2 regions of the Mesorhizobium sp. WSM4806 genome follow, and region 2 is predicted to be linked to the other one. Evidence: predicted binding sites of a transcription regulator. Region 2 holds the regulator's gene; the other holds the start of a gene.
What was found. The regulator HrcA, encoded in region 2, represses chaperone genes, less so after heat shock. The targets are predictions, from matches to a motif close to GTTAGCACTCNCNNNNNGNGAGTGCTAAC.
Positions count from the first base shown of each region.

Region 1 (7,944 bases), on a different contig from region 2:
ACCAAGCCGCACGACCGTATCGGTCGCCCTTACGCGCTCGACGATACGGCCGGCTACGGTCTTCAACAGCTCGTCCCCGGCATTGTGGCCAAGCGTGTCATTGACGAGTTTGAAATTGTCCAGATCGATGAACACCACCGTCACCCAGCGATCGTATCGCTGCGCGTAGAGGATCGCCTGCGAAAGCCGGTCCTCGAGCAGAGCGCGATTGGGCAGTCCGGTCAGCACATCATGGTTGGCCATGAAGTGGATCCGATCTTCGGCCAGCTTGCGCTCGATGGCGATCCCGGCAATACGCGTCGTGAAATCGATGAGCCGGGTCTCGGCCGCGGTCGGCTCGCGCACGGTCATCGAGTACATGGCAAAGGCGCCCAGCACAGCGCCCTGGTGCGACAGGATCGGGGTCGACCAGCACGAACGGTAGCCATAGGCCGCCGCCAATTCGCAGTGATCGTGCCAAAGCGGGTCGTGCATGATGTCCGCGACAATGACTGGCTCGCGCCGGTAGGCAGCGGTTCCGCAGGATCCCATTTTGGGGCCGACGGCGATCCCGTCGATGGCGCTCGTATAGGCCTTTGCCAAGCTCGGCGCGGCGCCGTGCCGCAAGTGGCTGCCATCCTTGTCGAGCAACAGGACGGAACCGAATATCCCAGTCAACTGAGACTCGGCGAGGCGCATGAGGCAGTCGAGCACATCTTCGAGCGGGGCGCTCGTCGCGATCATTTCCAGTATCTGCGCCTGCCCGTCTCGAAGGGTGTCCGCTTGCTTGCGGGCGGTGATGTCGTGGGCGATGCCGACCAGACCGAAGATATCGTTTTGAACATTGCGCAACGGCACCTTCGTCGACGAAAACCATTTGCCGGCGCCTGACGCATCGACAACGAACTCTTCCTCATCGATCATCGGCTGTCCGCTGCGCAGCACGCCTTGCTCGATGGCGCGAAACTTCTGCGCAAGGTCGGGGGCATGAAGATCGGAATCGGTCAAACCGATCATGTCACTGGTTTTGGCCTTGCCGCTGTCGGAAGCAATGGCCCTGTTGGCGACGACGAAGCGGCTTTCGGTGTCCTTCACCCACAGGTAGTCGGGCACCCAGTCGATCAGCGTTTGCAGCGAGATGCGCTCGTCGACGATCAGGCGATTGGCGGTGAGTTCCGTTATGTCCTCATGCGTGGCCACCCATCCGCCGTCAGGCATCGGCTGATGGCAGATCTGAATTGTCCGGCCGTCGGTGAGATTGGCGGTCCAGTTTCTCAGGGTCGTGCCCGAATTGACCGCTCGGGCGAATGCGAGATAAGCGTCGCTGGCCATCGCGGATGTCCCGGCAGCGATGCGGCGTTCGACGATTTCGCCCAGCGTCCGGCCGGGGCGCAAATGCTCGGGTGCAATGCGGTAAATTTCCGCATAGCGGCGGTTGCACAGGATCAGCCGTTCAGCGGCGTCGAAAAAGCAGATGCCTTGCGAGATGTTGTCGATCGCCGTCTCGAATCGCAGCGCCTGTTGCTCGAGTGTTGCGATCGTAGCCCTGAGTTCGCGCTCGAGCGTCTCGTACGAGGAGCCCGCCAGTTTCGCCAGCGTGGCAAGCTCGGTCGATTCGGGCGCCTGGGCGGCTTGCCTCGATGATTTCGTGACCAAACACAGTTCCTCCGGTTCGGCGCCTGGCGCAAAGCAAGGAAAGCTCGCTGCAAGCTAAGCGACCGCATAGTGGTCCAGATATACTAATGGCATGTGAACCGGGTCGATGCCGGGGCATGGCGCAGTTCTTGCCTTCTCCCCTTGTGGGAGAAGGTGGATCGGCGCGCAGCGCCGAGACGGTTGAGGGTGCTGGCCGGAGCGCTGTCGGTTCCAAGCTGGAGCACCCCTCATCCGGCCGCTTCGCGGCCACCTTCTCCCACAAGGGGGCCCACAAGGGGAGAAGGTGGAGCCAATCTCGTGCAGGCCCATCGCACATGATGGCCGATCCTGCCGGTGAAAATCTCGACGGGCGGTTCGGCGCGCTGCGCCGGTCCCAGAGGTCAGTCCAAAGACTCGGCATTGTGCCAGAAGCCGGCAAGTGTGCATGGCAGCCCATCATGAACGATTGCGAATGAGCATGGTGACCACGAAGAAAGCGCCGACCGAACTGGTGATGATGCCGATCGGCAGTTCCTGCGGCGGCAGCAGCGTGCGCGCCAGTCGGATGGCGCAGCCGAAGCACGTCGACGCCGAAAATCTCGCGGATCAACTGCTTGGTCAGCGCCTCGCGCGGACCGGCGAGTGCCTGCAGCCGGGCCTCGTTCATCACCGCGACCCTGGTGGCAAATGGCGTGACCAGCGACAGATCATGCAGCACCGCCACGACGGTCATGCCAAGCTGCGATACGAGTTCGAGAAGTTCGCTGCGGGCGCGCGGATCGAGATGATTGGTCGGTTCATCGAGGAACAGGATTTTCGGCTCCTGGGCGATGGCGCGCGCCAACTGGGCGCGTTGCCGCTCACCACCCGACAGCGAGCCGATCGTGCGGCCGAGCAGCGGCAGCAGGCCAGTTCTGCGAAGCGCTTCGACGACGACGTCGCGTTGCTCGCTCCTGCGTCGCCAGCCGGCATGCGGGACCCGCCCAAGTCCGACGTAGTCGATCACGGCAAGCCGCGGATCGGGCTGATCGGTCTGGCCGACGACCGCCATGTGCAGCGTCCGCTCGGCGGCCGGAAATGTCTCCAGCCGGCGTCCGGAAAATCTCACACCTCCCGCGCTCGGACGCAGCGTGCCGCATAGCATGCGCAGCAGCGTCGTCTTGCCGGCGCCGTTGGGACCGATGATGGCGAGGCGGTCTCCCGCCGCGACGGAAAGGCTGACCGCACTGACCAGGCGCTGGCCATTCGCCGTGGCGCTCAGTTCACGCGCTTCAAGAAGAGGCTGGCAGGCATCCAACTTACCGTCACTTTCTCAAATGGCGACGGAAGGAAGCTGGACCGGCCGACAAGACCGATGTCCACGTCTCCTCCCGGCACACCCCGTCCGGTCAACTCGTGCGATGGCAGGTCTCCTGGCTCGCGGGTCCTTGCGCCATCCTGCCTTCCCAGCCTTGGCCAGTGGCATTTCGGATTTTGCTCGCCGCTTACAGTTGCGGGGGCAGCCACGGCCTCGATCCGAAGATCTCACCGTGTTCCCTTTTCACCCCTCGCCTTTCGGCTTGGGGACCATCAGTCAGCCACCCTAGTTTTCCGCCAATCCCAGCGCAATAAATTTCCGGGTTCCGGAGTGCCCCGCGAGCAATGGTCTTGTCAGAACGAGCATACCGAATCTCGTAATGTAATAACGTTACTACTTAAAAGACAACGCCTGCGCCTGTCAACCCCTTCGCCCAACGCTTTCGGCTTGCCGATCACCGTCGCATTGCGCGGTGCGCAATTTCGATCAAACTGCCTCCACCAGTAAGCGATACCATGACCTGGCCAATGCGCAGTCCCACAGCGAGGAGCCATATGAACCCGACCGAGAAAGCGCTGTGGTTCGTCGAAAGCCATCTGCCGGAGGCCATCTCGCTCGACGATGTCGCCAACAGCAGCGGCGTGTCGCGCTTTCACGTGACGCGGGCTTTCGGTGCGGCGACCGGACGTTCGGTGATGGGCTACCTGCGTTCTCGCCGCCTGACCGAGGCGGCGCGCAGGCTCGCCGCCGGCGCACCGGACATCCTCTCGGTCGCGCTCGACGCCGGCTATGCCTCGCATGAGGCTTTCACCCGTGCCTTCCGCGACCAGTTCGGCACCACGCCGGAACTGGTGCGCGCGCAAGGCTCGCTCAAAAACCTCGATCTCGTGGAGCCGATCCTGATGGACCAGTCCTTCCTCACCAATCTCGAGCCGCCGCGTTTCGAAACCAGCCGGCCGTTCCTCATCGCCGGTCTCGGCGAGCGCTACAGCTGCGAAACCAGCGCCGGCATCCCGATGCAGTGGCAGCGGTTCGGCCCCTATATCGGCAACATTCCAGGCGAGGTCGGCGACGTCGCCTATGGCGTCTGCGTCAACGGCGACGATGCAGGCAATTTCGACTATATCGCCGGCGTCGAGGTGTCCGATTTTTCGGACCTGCCGAAGGAGTTTTCGCGCGTACGCGTGCCGATGCAGAAATACGCCGTGTTCGCCCATCGTGGCCACATCTCGACCATCCGCCGCACGGTCAACACGATCTGGAACAAATGGCTGCCGGCCTCCGGGCACAAGATTGCCGACGCGCCCGAATTCGAGCGCTACGGCCCCGAATTCGATCCGCGCAGCGGCAATGGCGGGCTGGAAGTCTGGATACCGGTCGGGTGAGGAAGGGCCAGTTTTCAACTTGTGTTGGAGACTAGTGTCGAGGCGCTCCGCCTTATCTTGCCTACTCCCCTTGTCCCACAAGGGGAGTAGGGAAAGACGCTACAACTCCAGGTTCCAGTTCTGGCCGACCAGATCCTTGCCGAAGGCGTGGTGGCGTTCCTGATTGGCCAGCTTGAACCCGGCCGCCTCGTAGATGCGGCGCGCTGAGGTGAGCACGTCGTTGGTCCACAGCGTCAACGTCTTGTAGCCCTTGGCACGGGCAAAGCGGATGCATTCCTCGACCAGCCGCCTGCCGATGCCGAGACCGCGCGCCGAGGGTTCGACGTAGAGCAGGCGCAGCTTCGCCACCGCGTCCGACTGGCGCACGACGAAGACCGAGCCGACGACTTCCCCTTCCCGCTCGGCGATCCAGCTGCGTTCCCATTTCGGATCGTAGGATTTGGCGAAAGCGCCGAGGATTTCGGCGACCAGCGCCTCATAAGTTTCGTCCCAGCCATATTCCTGCGCGTAGAGCAGGCCCTGGCGATGGATGATCCAGCCGATGTCGCCGACCTGCAAGGACCGCAGCATGTAAAGGACCTTGGGCTCTGCACTCTCGCCCAGTAGGTGCTGCACCGTCTGCATCGCCTTGACCAGCCTGTCCTGTTCCGGTGCGGAAAGCCGCTCGAGCAGGGCCGCGACCTGATCGTGCGAACCCTGGTTCAGCGGCGCGAACGCCGCTCTTCCCGCCGGCGTCAGCGCAATCGACGAGCGCCGCGCATCGGCTCGCGTCGCCACGCGCTCGACCAGACCACGCTCCTCGAATTTTTTCAGCAACCGGCTGAGATAGCCGGGGTCGAGACCGAGATCGCGCGCAAGATCGGTGGCGGTCAGGCCATCGCGATGCGCCAGTTCATAGAGCACCCGAGCCTCGGTCAGCGAGAAGGCGCTTTTCAGCAGCCCTTCATCGAGCAGCCCGATCTGGCGGGTGTAGAAGCGGTTGAAGCCCCGCACCGCATCGATCCGCTCCCTGCCGGGTTGATGATGAATCGTCATGGCATCCTCCTGCCAGCACAAGATCAACCATTTAGTTGACTTAGTCAAGTATCAGTTCGAAGCAGGCTGCGGCTGTCGATCAGCTCACTCAGCGCCTTGACTCTCGCCAGCCACCGGCTTATCTCACCGCCACGTTAGCACTCGCCATTGGTGAGTGCTAAGCGTAGGTCCGGCGCCGCCGGGCTTATAGGTTTGTCCGGCGCCGCCGGACGGAGGAACTATTCTCACCATTCTCACCGAGGAATAAAAAATGGCAAAGTCGAAGTTCCGCCCGCTTCATGACCGCGTGGTCGTACGCCGGGTTGAATCCGAATCCAAGACTGCCGGCGGGATCATCATCCCCGACACGGCGAAGGAAAAGCCGCAGGAAGGCGAGATCATCGCCGTTGGTTCCGGCGCCCGCGACGAAGCCGGCAAGCTCGTCCCGCTGGACGTCAAGGCCGGCGATCGCATCCTGTTCGGCAAGTGGTCGGGCACCGAAGTCAAGCTCAATGGCGAAGACCTTCTGATCATGAAGGAATCCGACATCATGGGCATCATCGGCTGAATATCGGCCTCACCATCGCTTAAACCCCGGGCTCAATTCAAGCCCCTGCCAGGAGCTAAAAATGGCTGCCAAAGACGTAAAATTTTCTCGCGATGCCCGTGAGCGCATGCTGCGCGGCGTCAACATCCTCGCCGACGCAGTGAAGGTCACGCTCGGCCCCAAGGGCCGCAACGTGGTCATCGACAAGTCGTTCGGCGCCCCGCGCATCACCAAGGACGGCGTCACCGTCGCCAAGGAAATCGAGCTTGAGGACAAGTTCGAGAACATGGGCGCGCAGATGGTCCGCGAAGTTGCTTCGAAGACCAACGACATCGCCGGCGACGGCACCACGACCGCGACCGTTCTGGCGCAGTCGATCGTCCAGGAAGGCCACAAGGCGGTTGCCGCCGGCATGAACCCGATGGACCTGAAGCGCGGCATCGACCTCGCGGTCAGCGACGTCGTCTCGACGCTGATCAAGAACGCCAAGAAGATCAAGACCTCGGAAGAGGTTGCCCAGGTCGGCACCATCGCCGGCAATGGCGATGCTTCGGTCGGCTCGATGATCGCCGAAGCGATGCAGAAGGTCGGCAATGAGGGCGTCATCACGGTCGAGGAAGCCAAGACCGCCGAGACCGAACTCGAAGTCGTCGAAGGCATGCAGTTCGACCGCGGCTATCTCTCGCCCTACTTCGTCACCAACGCCGACAAGATGGTTGCGGATCTGGAAGACGCCTACATCCTTCTCCACGAGAAGAAGCTCTCCAATCTGCAGGCCATGCTGCCGATCCTCGAGGCTGTCGTGCAGACCTCGAAGCCGCTGGTCATCATCTCGGAAGACGTCGAAGGCGAGGCCCTGGCCACGCTGGTCGTCAACAAGCTGCGTGGCGGCCTGAAGATCGCCGCCGTCAAGGCGCCGGGCTTCGGTGATCGCCGCAAGGCCATGCTGGAAGACATCGCCATCCTCACCGGTGGACAGGTCATTTCCGAAGACCTCGGCATCAAGCTCGAAAATGTCGGCCTCAACATGCTCGGCCGCGCCAAGAAGGTGTCGATCTCCAAGGAGAACACCACCATCGTCGACGGCGCCGGCAAGAAGGCCGAGATCCAGGGCCGCGTCGCCCAGATCAAGCAGCAGATCGAGGAGACCACCTCGGACTATGACAAGGAGAAGCTGCAGGAACGTCTCGCCAAGCTGGCGGGCGGCGTTGCCGTCATCCGCGTCGGCGGTGCGACCGAGATCGAAGTCAAGGAAAAGAAGGACCGCGTCGACGACGCCCTCAACGCGACCCGCGCGGCCGTCGAAGAAGGCATCGTTCCCGGCGGCGGCGTCGCACTCCTGCGCGCTTCGCTGGCCATCACCGTCAGCGGCGCCAACTCCGACCAGACCGCTGGCATCAGCATCGTGCGTCGCGCGCTGCAGGCTCCGGCCCGCCAGATCGCGGCCAACGCCGGTGCGGAAGCATCGATCGTTGCCGGCAAGATTCTCGAGAACACGGGCCCGACCTTCGGCTTCAACGCCCAGACCGGCGAATATGGCGACATGATCGCCATGGGTATCGTCGATCCGGTCAAGGTCGTGCGCACAGCTCTTCAGGACGCGGCCTCGGTCGCCGGCCTGCTGGTCACCACCGAAGCCATGATCGCGGAGGCTCCGAAGAAGGAGTCGGCTGGCGGCGGCATGCCAGGCGGCATGGGCGGGGGCGGCATGGGCGGCATGGGCGGCATGGACTTCTAAGAAGTCCATAAGCACGCCCATGAATCTAAGTTGCTCAAGCCCGCAAGCGGGCTTGAGTGGCGGCATGGGTTTCTAAGAAGTCCATAAGCACGCCCATGAATCTAAGTTGCTCAAGCCCGCAAGCGGGCTTGAGTGGCGGCATGGATTTCTAATCCAACATTGCCTCGCATTCACGGAAAGGGCGCCGAAAGGCGCCCTTTTTGTTTGCTTTATTTAGCGGGCTGCCCGGCTCAGAAGGCGGCGTCAATGCGCCGTGTCAGCTCCCCTTTGGCAGGCAAGGCACCTTCAATCAGCGCAGCAACTTCATCTGCCACCGCCAGCACCGGGGCGCGGTCGCGGCTGGCGCGCG
Region 1 covers NZ_JBVVQZ010000011.1:102,051-109,994, forward strand. The annotation lists gene AC0L2M_RS18020 (EAL domain-containing protein) at 1-1,635, opposite strand, end outside; partial or broken gene AC0L2M_RS18025 (iron ABC transporter permease) at 2,071-2,175, opposite strand; partial or broken gene AC0L2M_RS18030 (ATP-binding cassette domain-containing protein) at 2,462-2,911, opposite strand; cobalamin riboswitch at 3,000-3,200, opposite strand; gene AC0L2M_RS18035 (AraC family transcriptional regulator) at 3,466-4,296, shown strand; gene AC0L2M_RS18040 (bifunctional helix-turn-helix transcriptional regulator/GNAT family N-acetyltransferase) at 4,396-5,331, opposite strand; gene groES (co-chaperone GroES) at 5,582-5,878, shown strand; gene groL (chaperonin GroEL) at 5,940-7,595, shown strand; gene AC0L2M_RS18055 (TetR/AcrR family transcriptional regulator) at 7,826-7,944, opposite strand, start outside.
Region 1: a site for HrcA is predicted at 5,465-5,493, ahead of groES (co-chaperone GroES). Genes of this name have one in related genera too.

Region 2 (7,944 bases):
TCTGCCACCGCGCGACCCGAGGCGAGTTTAGACAGCGGGCGGGAAATGCCAACCCGCAATAATATCCATTAGACGAACGGCTGAGTGATGCCGCAACGCATAGCCGCTTGCGCGATGTGCGATCGGAGCCGAAAGATTTTCGCAGAGCCTGTCGAAATCGCGCGAGGCCGCGCGACATACGTTCGGCTTGCAACGATGCGGCCTTCGAAAATGGAGAAGACCATGCGATACATGCTTTTGATCTACGTGAACGAAGCCGCGATGGCGGCCGCGCCGACGGAGAAGACGTACGAGATCAGCGCAGCCTATGGCGCCTATACCGAGGCGTTGAAGAAGTCCGGCTCCTGGTTGGCCGGTGACCGGCTGAAGCCGACCCAAGCCGCGACCTCGGTACGGATGGCCAACGGCAAGACCAACGTGCTCGACGGTCCCTACGCCGATACCAAGGAGCAGCTCGCCGGTTTCTACATGATCGAGGCGGAGGACGCCGACGCGGCTATTGCCTGGGCGGCGCGATGCCCAGCTGCCAGCACCGGCACAGTCGAGGTGCGGCCGATCTGGGAACAAACCATGTGATGACGAATGACCTGGAGGTCGCCCGGGCGGCGGCGGAAGCGGCCGCCCGGCAAAGCTACGGCAAGCTCATCGCCTTCCTCGCCGCCCGCACGCGCGACGTGGCCGGCGCCGAGGACGTGCTGGCCGACGCCTTTGTGGCGGCGCTGGAGCGCTGGCCGCAGACCGGCGTGCCGCAGAAGCCAGAAGCCTGGCTGCTGGCGGTGGCGTGCAGACGCCGCGTCGACGCGATCCGGCGGCGGCTGACCAGCGAGGCGAGCCGCGACCATCTCAGGCTGATCGCCGAGGAGATCGAGGCCCGCATGATCGATGAAGACCTGCCCGATGAGCGGCTGCGACTGATGTTTGCCTGTGCCCATCCGGCGATCGAGGCTGGCGTACGCGCGCCGCTGATCCTGCAGGCCATTCTGGGCTTCGACGCAGCGACGATCGCCTCGGCCTTCCTGGTATCGCCGGCAACGATGGGCCAGCGCCTGGTGCGCGCCAAAAGCCGCATCCGCGAGACCGGCATTCCGTTCCGCGTGCCGGAGCGGGCAGAGCTTGGCGAGCGGCTGGATGCGGTGCTGGAAGCGATCTACGCCGCGTTCGCCGAAGGCTGGTCCGACCCGGCCGGCACCGAAACCCGCCGCCGCAATCTCGCGACCGAAGGCATCTGGCTCGGCCGGCTGGTAGCCTCGCTGATGCCGGATGAGCCGGAAGCGCTTGGCCTGCTGGCGCTGATGCTGTTTGCCGAGGCGCGGCGTGCGGCGCGGCGCAACGCCGCCGGGGACTATGTGCCATTGGCCGAGCAGGAGCTTGGGCTGTGGGACGGCGCGTTGATTGACGAAGCGGAGACATTGCTGAAGCACGCCGCGGCCAAGCGCGTCGTCGGCCGCTACCAGCTCGAGGCAGCCGTGCAATCCGCCCATACGACAAGGCGGCTGACCGGCCGGACCGACTGGGCCGCGATTAAACAGCTCTATGATGCGCTGTCGGTGATTGCCGGCTCGCCGGTGGTCTCGATCAACCGCGCGGTGACCCTTGCCGAGGCCGACGGCGCCGCGGCGGGATTGAGTGCACTTGATGAGCTTGGCGACGAGAAACGGCTGCATGATTATCAGCCTTATTGGGCCGCCCGCGCGGGCCTTCTGGCCAGGCTCGGCAAAACTCGGGAGGCTACCGAGGCCTATAACAGGGCGATCGGCCTCGAACGCGACCCGGCCGTGCGCCGGTTCCTGCAGGCACGACGGGCTGGGCTCGCAGCCGAAGAATGAGGTCAGGGAAAGGCCGGGGTCAGACATGATCCGATGTTTGGGATCTAAGGCCGACCGCTGGTGCCGCCCCTCATTGCCCTGCCCGTCCTCCGCAGCAGCTGCGGAGGGTGGACCGGGCATTTCTCCCCGTAAACGGGGAGAAATAGGCTGGTCGCGGTGTCGGCACTTTTTTCTGCAACGCTGGCGATTGGCGAACCCGTCAATGAGAGCGCCCCCTCGCCCCGTTTACGGGGTGCGAATGCCGGCAGGCAGGTGAGGGGCGGCGCCGGCTTCGACAATTGGCGGGCGCTACGGAAGCGCAGGAAACCGCAACCGCAGGCCGGCACAAATATGCCTAAGCCCCCAGCCCTTCGAACAGGATCGTCGACAGATAGCGTTCGGCGAAGGACGGAATAACGACCACCAGGTTCTTGCCCTCGTTCTCCGGCCGCGAGCCGACGACGATCGCCGCCTGCAGGGCAGCGCCCGACGAGATGCCGACCGGCACGCCTTCGAGGCGGGCGACAAGCCGCGCATTGGCGACCGAATCCTCGTTGGAGACCTTGACGATCTCGTCATAAATGGTCGTGTCGAGGATCTTCGGCGCGAAGCCGGCGCCGATGCCCTGGATCTTGTGCGGGCCGGGCTGGCCGCCCGACAGCACCGGCGAGGCTTCCGGCTCGACGGCGACGACATGCACGGAGGGCTTGCGCTGCTTCAGCACCTGGCCGACGCCGGTGATGGTGCCGCCGGTGCCGATGCCGGCGACGAAGATGTCGACTTCGCCATGAGTGTCGTTCCAGATTTCCTCGGCAGTGGTGCGGCGGTGAATTTCCGGATTGGCGGGATTCTCGAACTGCTGCGGAATGATGGCGTCGGGCAGCGTCGCGGCCAGTTCGTCGGCCTTGGCGATGGCGCCTTTCATGCCTTTCGGCCCTTCGGTCAGCACCAGTTCGGCGCCGAGCAGCGCCAGCATCTTGCGGCGTTCGACCGACATGGTTTCCGGCATGGTCAGGATCAGCTTGTAGCCCTTGGCGGCGGCGGCGAAGGCGAGCGCGATGCCGGTGTTGCCCGAGGTTGGCTCGATCAGCGTGGTCCTGCCGGGCGCAATCCTGCCCGATGCCTCCAGCGCCTCGATCATCGAGACGCCGATGCGATCCTTGACCGAGCCGATCGGGTTGAAGAATTCGAGCTTGGCCAGCAGATTGGCGACGACGCCCTTTTCCCCGGCGAACTTGTCGAGCCGCACCAGCGGCGTGTCGCCGATCGTCTCGGTGATCGAATTGTAGATGCGGCCGCGGCCGGGCACAGGCACGGTGGTGGCGGGCTTGTTCATTGGTTTCGCTCCCAAGAGGTCAGATGGGCAAGGGTCAGGCAATCAAGTGAGTCAGGCAACTAAGTCTCGACCAGGCAGGATAAAGCCTTCGGCCGCGCAAGCTAGTCTGCCGTTTGAAAATATCCGACGGGGTCGCATGCTGAATACATCCTCGCCCGCAGGTGACGGCCAGATGCAACCGCCGCCGCCCTCGGGGCACCGCATCACTTGCCGGTCGGCCCCAGACCGCGTCGCCGGAGACGACGAAGCCGGTCACGAGATCCTCATGCTCGCCGGTCGGCTAGCCGTCCTTGCACCTTTCGGGCTCAGTTCCCGGCGGCGTAGAAATCGTCGTCGAGGCGCTTTTCCAGCGCGACGAGATCGGCCGGCAGCGGCAGGCCCATGGCGCGCATCTCCCCCAGCTTTTCGCGCAACTGCTCCTGCACTTCATGCTGATCCTCGGGCTGGTTGATCATCTGCTCGAGCAACAGGCTGATCTGAGCCTTGAATGATTCCAGCGCCATTTTTTTCTCCTTGAGGTTCCCTTAAGCGTGTCGCGTTGGAAGGATCCGTGCGACGCGCTTCGGTTTTTTGGGCGACATGCATTATCGCAGCATGCGGGAAATAAGCTGCGCGGTATAGTCGACCATCGGCACGATGCGTGCGTAGTTCAGCCGGGTCGGGCCGATGACGCCGAGCGCGCCGATGACGCGGGCGTCCTTGTCGCGATAGGGCGCCACGACCAGCGACGAGCCCGACAGCGAAAACAGCTTGTTCTCCGAGCCGATGAAGATGCGCACGCCGGAGCCTTCCTCGGCGAGGTCGAGAAGCTGGATCAGCCCGTCCTGCGTCTCCAGATCCTCGAACAAATGCCGCAGCAGCTCGATGTCGGCCTGGGCGGTGACATTTTCCAGCAGATTGGCGCGACCGCGCACGATGAGACGCGCCGGCAAGCCGCTCTCGGCGCCTGCCCAGACAGCAAGGCCCTTCTCGACCAAATCCTGCGACAGCGTGTCGAGGGCGGCCCTGGTTTCTTCCTTGATGCGGGCGATCTCGACCCGCGCCTCGGCCAGCGTGCGACCGCGGATATGGGCGTTGAGGAAATTCGAGGCTTCGTGCAGTTGCGAGACGGTGATGCCGGCGGGCAGGTCGACGACGCGGTTTTCGACGTCGCCGTTCTGCGACACCAGCACGGCCAGCGCCTTGTTCGGCTCGAGCTGGATGAATTCGATATGCTTGAGCGCCACCTCGTTCTTGGCGGCAAGCACGAGGCCGGCGCCGCGCGACATGCCGGACAGCATCTGGCTCGCCTCGGTGAGCATGTGCTCCAGCGTCGCACCAGAGCCGGAGGCGCGTACCTGCGCCTCGATGGTGCGGCGCTCCTCGTCGGAGAGATCACCAAGCTCCATGAAGGCATCGACGAAGAAGCGCAGGCCGGCCTGGGTCGGCAATCGGCCGGCCGAGATATGCGGCGCGTAGATCAGGCCGAGATGCTCGAGATCGCTCATCACATTGCGGATGGTGGCCGGCGACAGCGAAGACGGCAGGATACGCGACAGGCTGCGCGAGCCGACCGGCTCGCCGTCCTTCAGATAGGAATCGACAATGCGCCGAAAGATGTCGCGCGAGCGCATGTCGAGCGATTGAAGCGCAGGCGATTGAAGCGCGGGGGATTGGAGCGCTGCCGCCGACTGGGAACCGGGATCGACTGCCTTGGTCATTCGAGCCAAATACCTCCGGCCCAAGGATATAGACATCGGCCGCGCCCGCGCAACTGGTCCATTTTCCTTTGCGCCTCTCGTCGCGTGCGGCTACAAGCCGGCCACGACTCCTAAAACGACAAGAAAGAAGCCTGAATGCGCCCTTCCAAACGCCAATTCGACGAAATGCGCGCCATCTCCTTTGAGCGCGGCGTCTCCAAGCACGCGGAAGGCTCGTGCCTGGTGAAGTTCGGCGACACCCACGTGCTGTGCACCGCCAGCCTCGAGGAAAAGGTGCCGGGCTGGATGCGCAATTCCGGCAAGGGCTGGGTGACGGCGGAATACGGCATGCTGCCGCGCTCGACCGGCGAGCGCATGCGCCGCGAGGCTTCGGCTGGCAAGCAAGGCGGCCGCACGCTGGAAATCCAGAGGCTGATCGGCCGTTCGCTGCGCGCAGTGGTCGATCTGCAGGCGCTGGGTGAGCAGCAGATCACCGTCGACTGCGACGTGATCCAGGCCGATGGCGGCACGCGCACCGCCTCGATCACCGGCGGCTGGGTGGCGCTTTACGACTGCCTGCGCTGGATGGAAGCCCGGCAGATGGCCAGCGTCGCCAAGGTGCTGAAGGACCATGTCGCGGCTATCTCCTGCGGCATCCACGACGGCCAGCCGGTCATCGACCTCGACTATCTCGAGGATTCATCGGCCGGCACCGACGCCAATTTCGTCATGACCGGCAAGGGCGGCATTGTCGAGATACAAGGCACGGCCGAGGGCGAGCCTTTCTCGGAAGAGCAATTTGCGGCGCTGATGGAATTGGCCAAGAAAGGTATTGCGCGACTGGTCAGCCTGCAGCAGATGGCCGTGGCGTAGTCCTGAAAATGCCGAGCTTGTCCGCCCCCCTCTGGCCTGCCGGCCATCTCCCCCTCAAGGGGGGAGATCGGGTATTCAATCGGCTTTCGCCAACTGTCGGCGGCGTGGGATGTGCGGAAGCGCTGAAGCTGCCAATCTCCCCCCTTGAGGGGGAGATGCCAAGTTTTGGCAAAGAGGGCAGGCCAGAGGGGGGTGCCTCGTGACACCCTCTGCCATCCTCGAATCAGCGCTGTACGTCACCGACCTCGATGCCGCGGAAAAATTCTACACCGATGTGCTCGGGCTCGATCTGCTGGGCAAGGTCGACGGCAGGCATCTTTTCTTCCGTTGCGGGGACGGCGTGCTGCTCATCTTCAACGCCGAGGCGACCAAGGTGCCGCCGGCGCCCGATGCCAGGCTGAAAGTGCCGCCGCACGGCACGGTCGGCGACGGCCATCTCTGCTTTGCGGCGAGCGCGGACGAGATCGTGCGCTGGAGAGCGCATCTTGAGCGAAAGAAAATCGCCATCGAAAGCGAGTTCGAATGGCCGCAGGGTGGCCGCTCGATCTATGTTCGCGACCCCTCCGGCAATTCGATCGAATTCGCCGAACCAAGAATTTGGGGCATCTGATGCATTCGCTTGATGGACATGAGATCGTTGTCGCCAGCCACAATGCCGGCAAATTGCGCGAATTCGCCGATCTGATGGCGCCGTTCGGCATAGAAGCGAAGTCGGCCAAGGAATATGGCCTGCCGGAGCCGGACGAGACCGGCACCACCTTCGAGGAGAACGCCTATATCAAGGCCTTTGCCGCCGCCAAGACGACAGGCCTGCCGGCATTGTCGGACGATTCCGGCCTGTGTGTCGATGCGCTGGGCGGAGCGCCCGGCGTCTATACCGCCAACTGGGCCGAGGCGCCCGACGGGAGCCGCGACTTCGGCATGGCGATGCAGCGAGCCGAAGTGGCGTTGCAGGAAATCGGCGCGGTTGCGCCTGCGCAGCGCAAGGGCAGCTTCGTCGCCGTCATCTGCCTGGCCTTTCCCGACGGCGCGGCCGAATATTTCCGTGGCGAGGTCGAGGGCACGCTGGTATGGCCGCCGCGTGGCGAACTCGGCTTCGGCTACGACCCGGTGTTCGTGCCGGACGGTTTCGAAAAGACCTTCGGCGAAATGACCGCAGAGGAGAAACATGGCTGGAAGCCCGGCCAGCCGACGGCATTGTCGCATCGCGCTCGCGCCTTCCAGAAATTCGCGCAGGCCAGACTGGATTTGGCGCGATCGGCGGTGAAATGACCATGCTGCTCGACCGCAGCCCCGGTTTCGGCGTCTACGTGCACTGGCCGTTCTGCGCGGCCAAGTGCCCCTATTGCGACTTCAACAGCCATGTCCGCCACCAGCCGGTCGACCAGGAGCGTTTCGCGCGCGCCTTCGAGACCGAGCTTGCGACGATGCGCAACCGCACCGGACCGCGCGAGGTGACCAGCATTTTTCTCGGCGGCGGCACGCCATCGCTGATGAAGCCGCAAACCGTGGCGACGGTGCTGGACGCGGTGGCGAAGAACTGGACGGTGCCTGCCGGCATCGAGGTGACGCTGGAAGCCAACCCGTCTTCGGTCGAGGCCGAGCGCTTTCGCGGCTATCGGGCGGCAGGCGTCAACCGGGTGTCGCTCGGCGTGCAGGCGCTGAACGACAAGGATTTGCGCTTTCTCGGCCGGCTGCACAATGTCGATGAAGCGCTGCACGCGATTGGCCTGGCGCGTGAGATTTTCCCGCGGCTGTCGTTCGATCTGATCTACGCACGGCCCGGCCAGACAGCGGAAGCGTGGCAGGCGGAGCTCGAGCAGGCGATCGGCCATGCCGCCGACCATTTGTCGCTCTACCAGTTGACCATCGAGGAAGGCACGCCGTTCCACGCGCTGCATGCGGCCAGGAAATTCGCTATTCCCGACAATGACCATGCCGCCGATCTCTATGCGCTGACGCAGGAGATCACCGCTGCGCATGGGCTGCCTGCCTATGAGATTTCGAACCACGCCAGATCAGGCGCCGAAAGCCGGCACAATCTCACCTATTGGCGCTATGGCGAATATGTCGGCGTCGGTCCCGGCGCGCATGGCCGCTTCGTCGAAAACGGCCGTCGCGTGGTGACGATCGCCGAAAGAATGCCGGAAACCTGGGCCAATCTGGTCGAGGCCAAGGGCCATGGCGTCACCGGCGGCGAGATCCTGACGCGCTCGGAAGAGGCCGACGAGTTCCTGTTGATGGGGCTGAG
Region 2 covers NZ_JBVVQZ010000005.1:87,541-95,484, reverse strand. The annotation lists gene AC0L2M_RS09920 (YciI family protein) at 223-576, shown strand; gene AC0L2M_RS09915 (RNA polymerase sigma factor) at 576-1,826, shown strand; gene cysK (cysteine synthase A) at 2,161-3,141, opposite strand; gene AC0L2M_RS09905 (hypothetical protein) at 3,447-3,644, opposite strand; gene hrcA (heat-inducible transcriptional repressor HrcA) at 3,726-4,841, opposite strand; gene rph (ribonuclease PH) at 4,977-5,693, shown strand; gene AC0L2M_RS09890 (VOC family protein) at 5,893-6,303, shown strand; gene rdgB (RdgB/HAM1 family non-canonical purine NTP pyrophosphatase) at 6,303-6,965, shown strand; gene hemW (radical SAM family heme chaperone HemW) at 6,962-7,944, shown strand, end outside.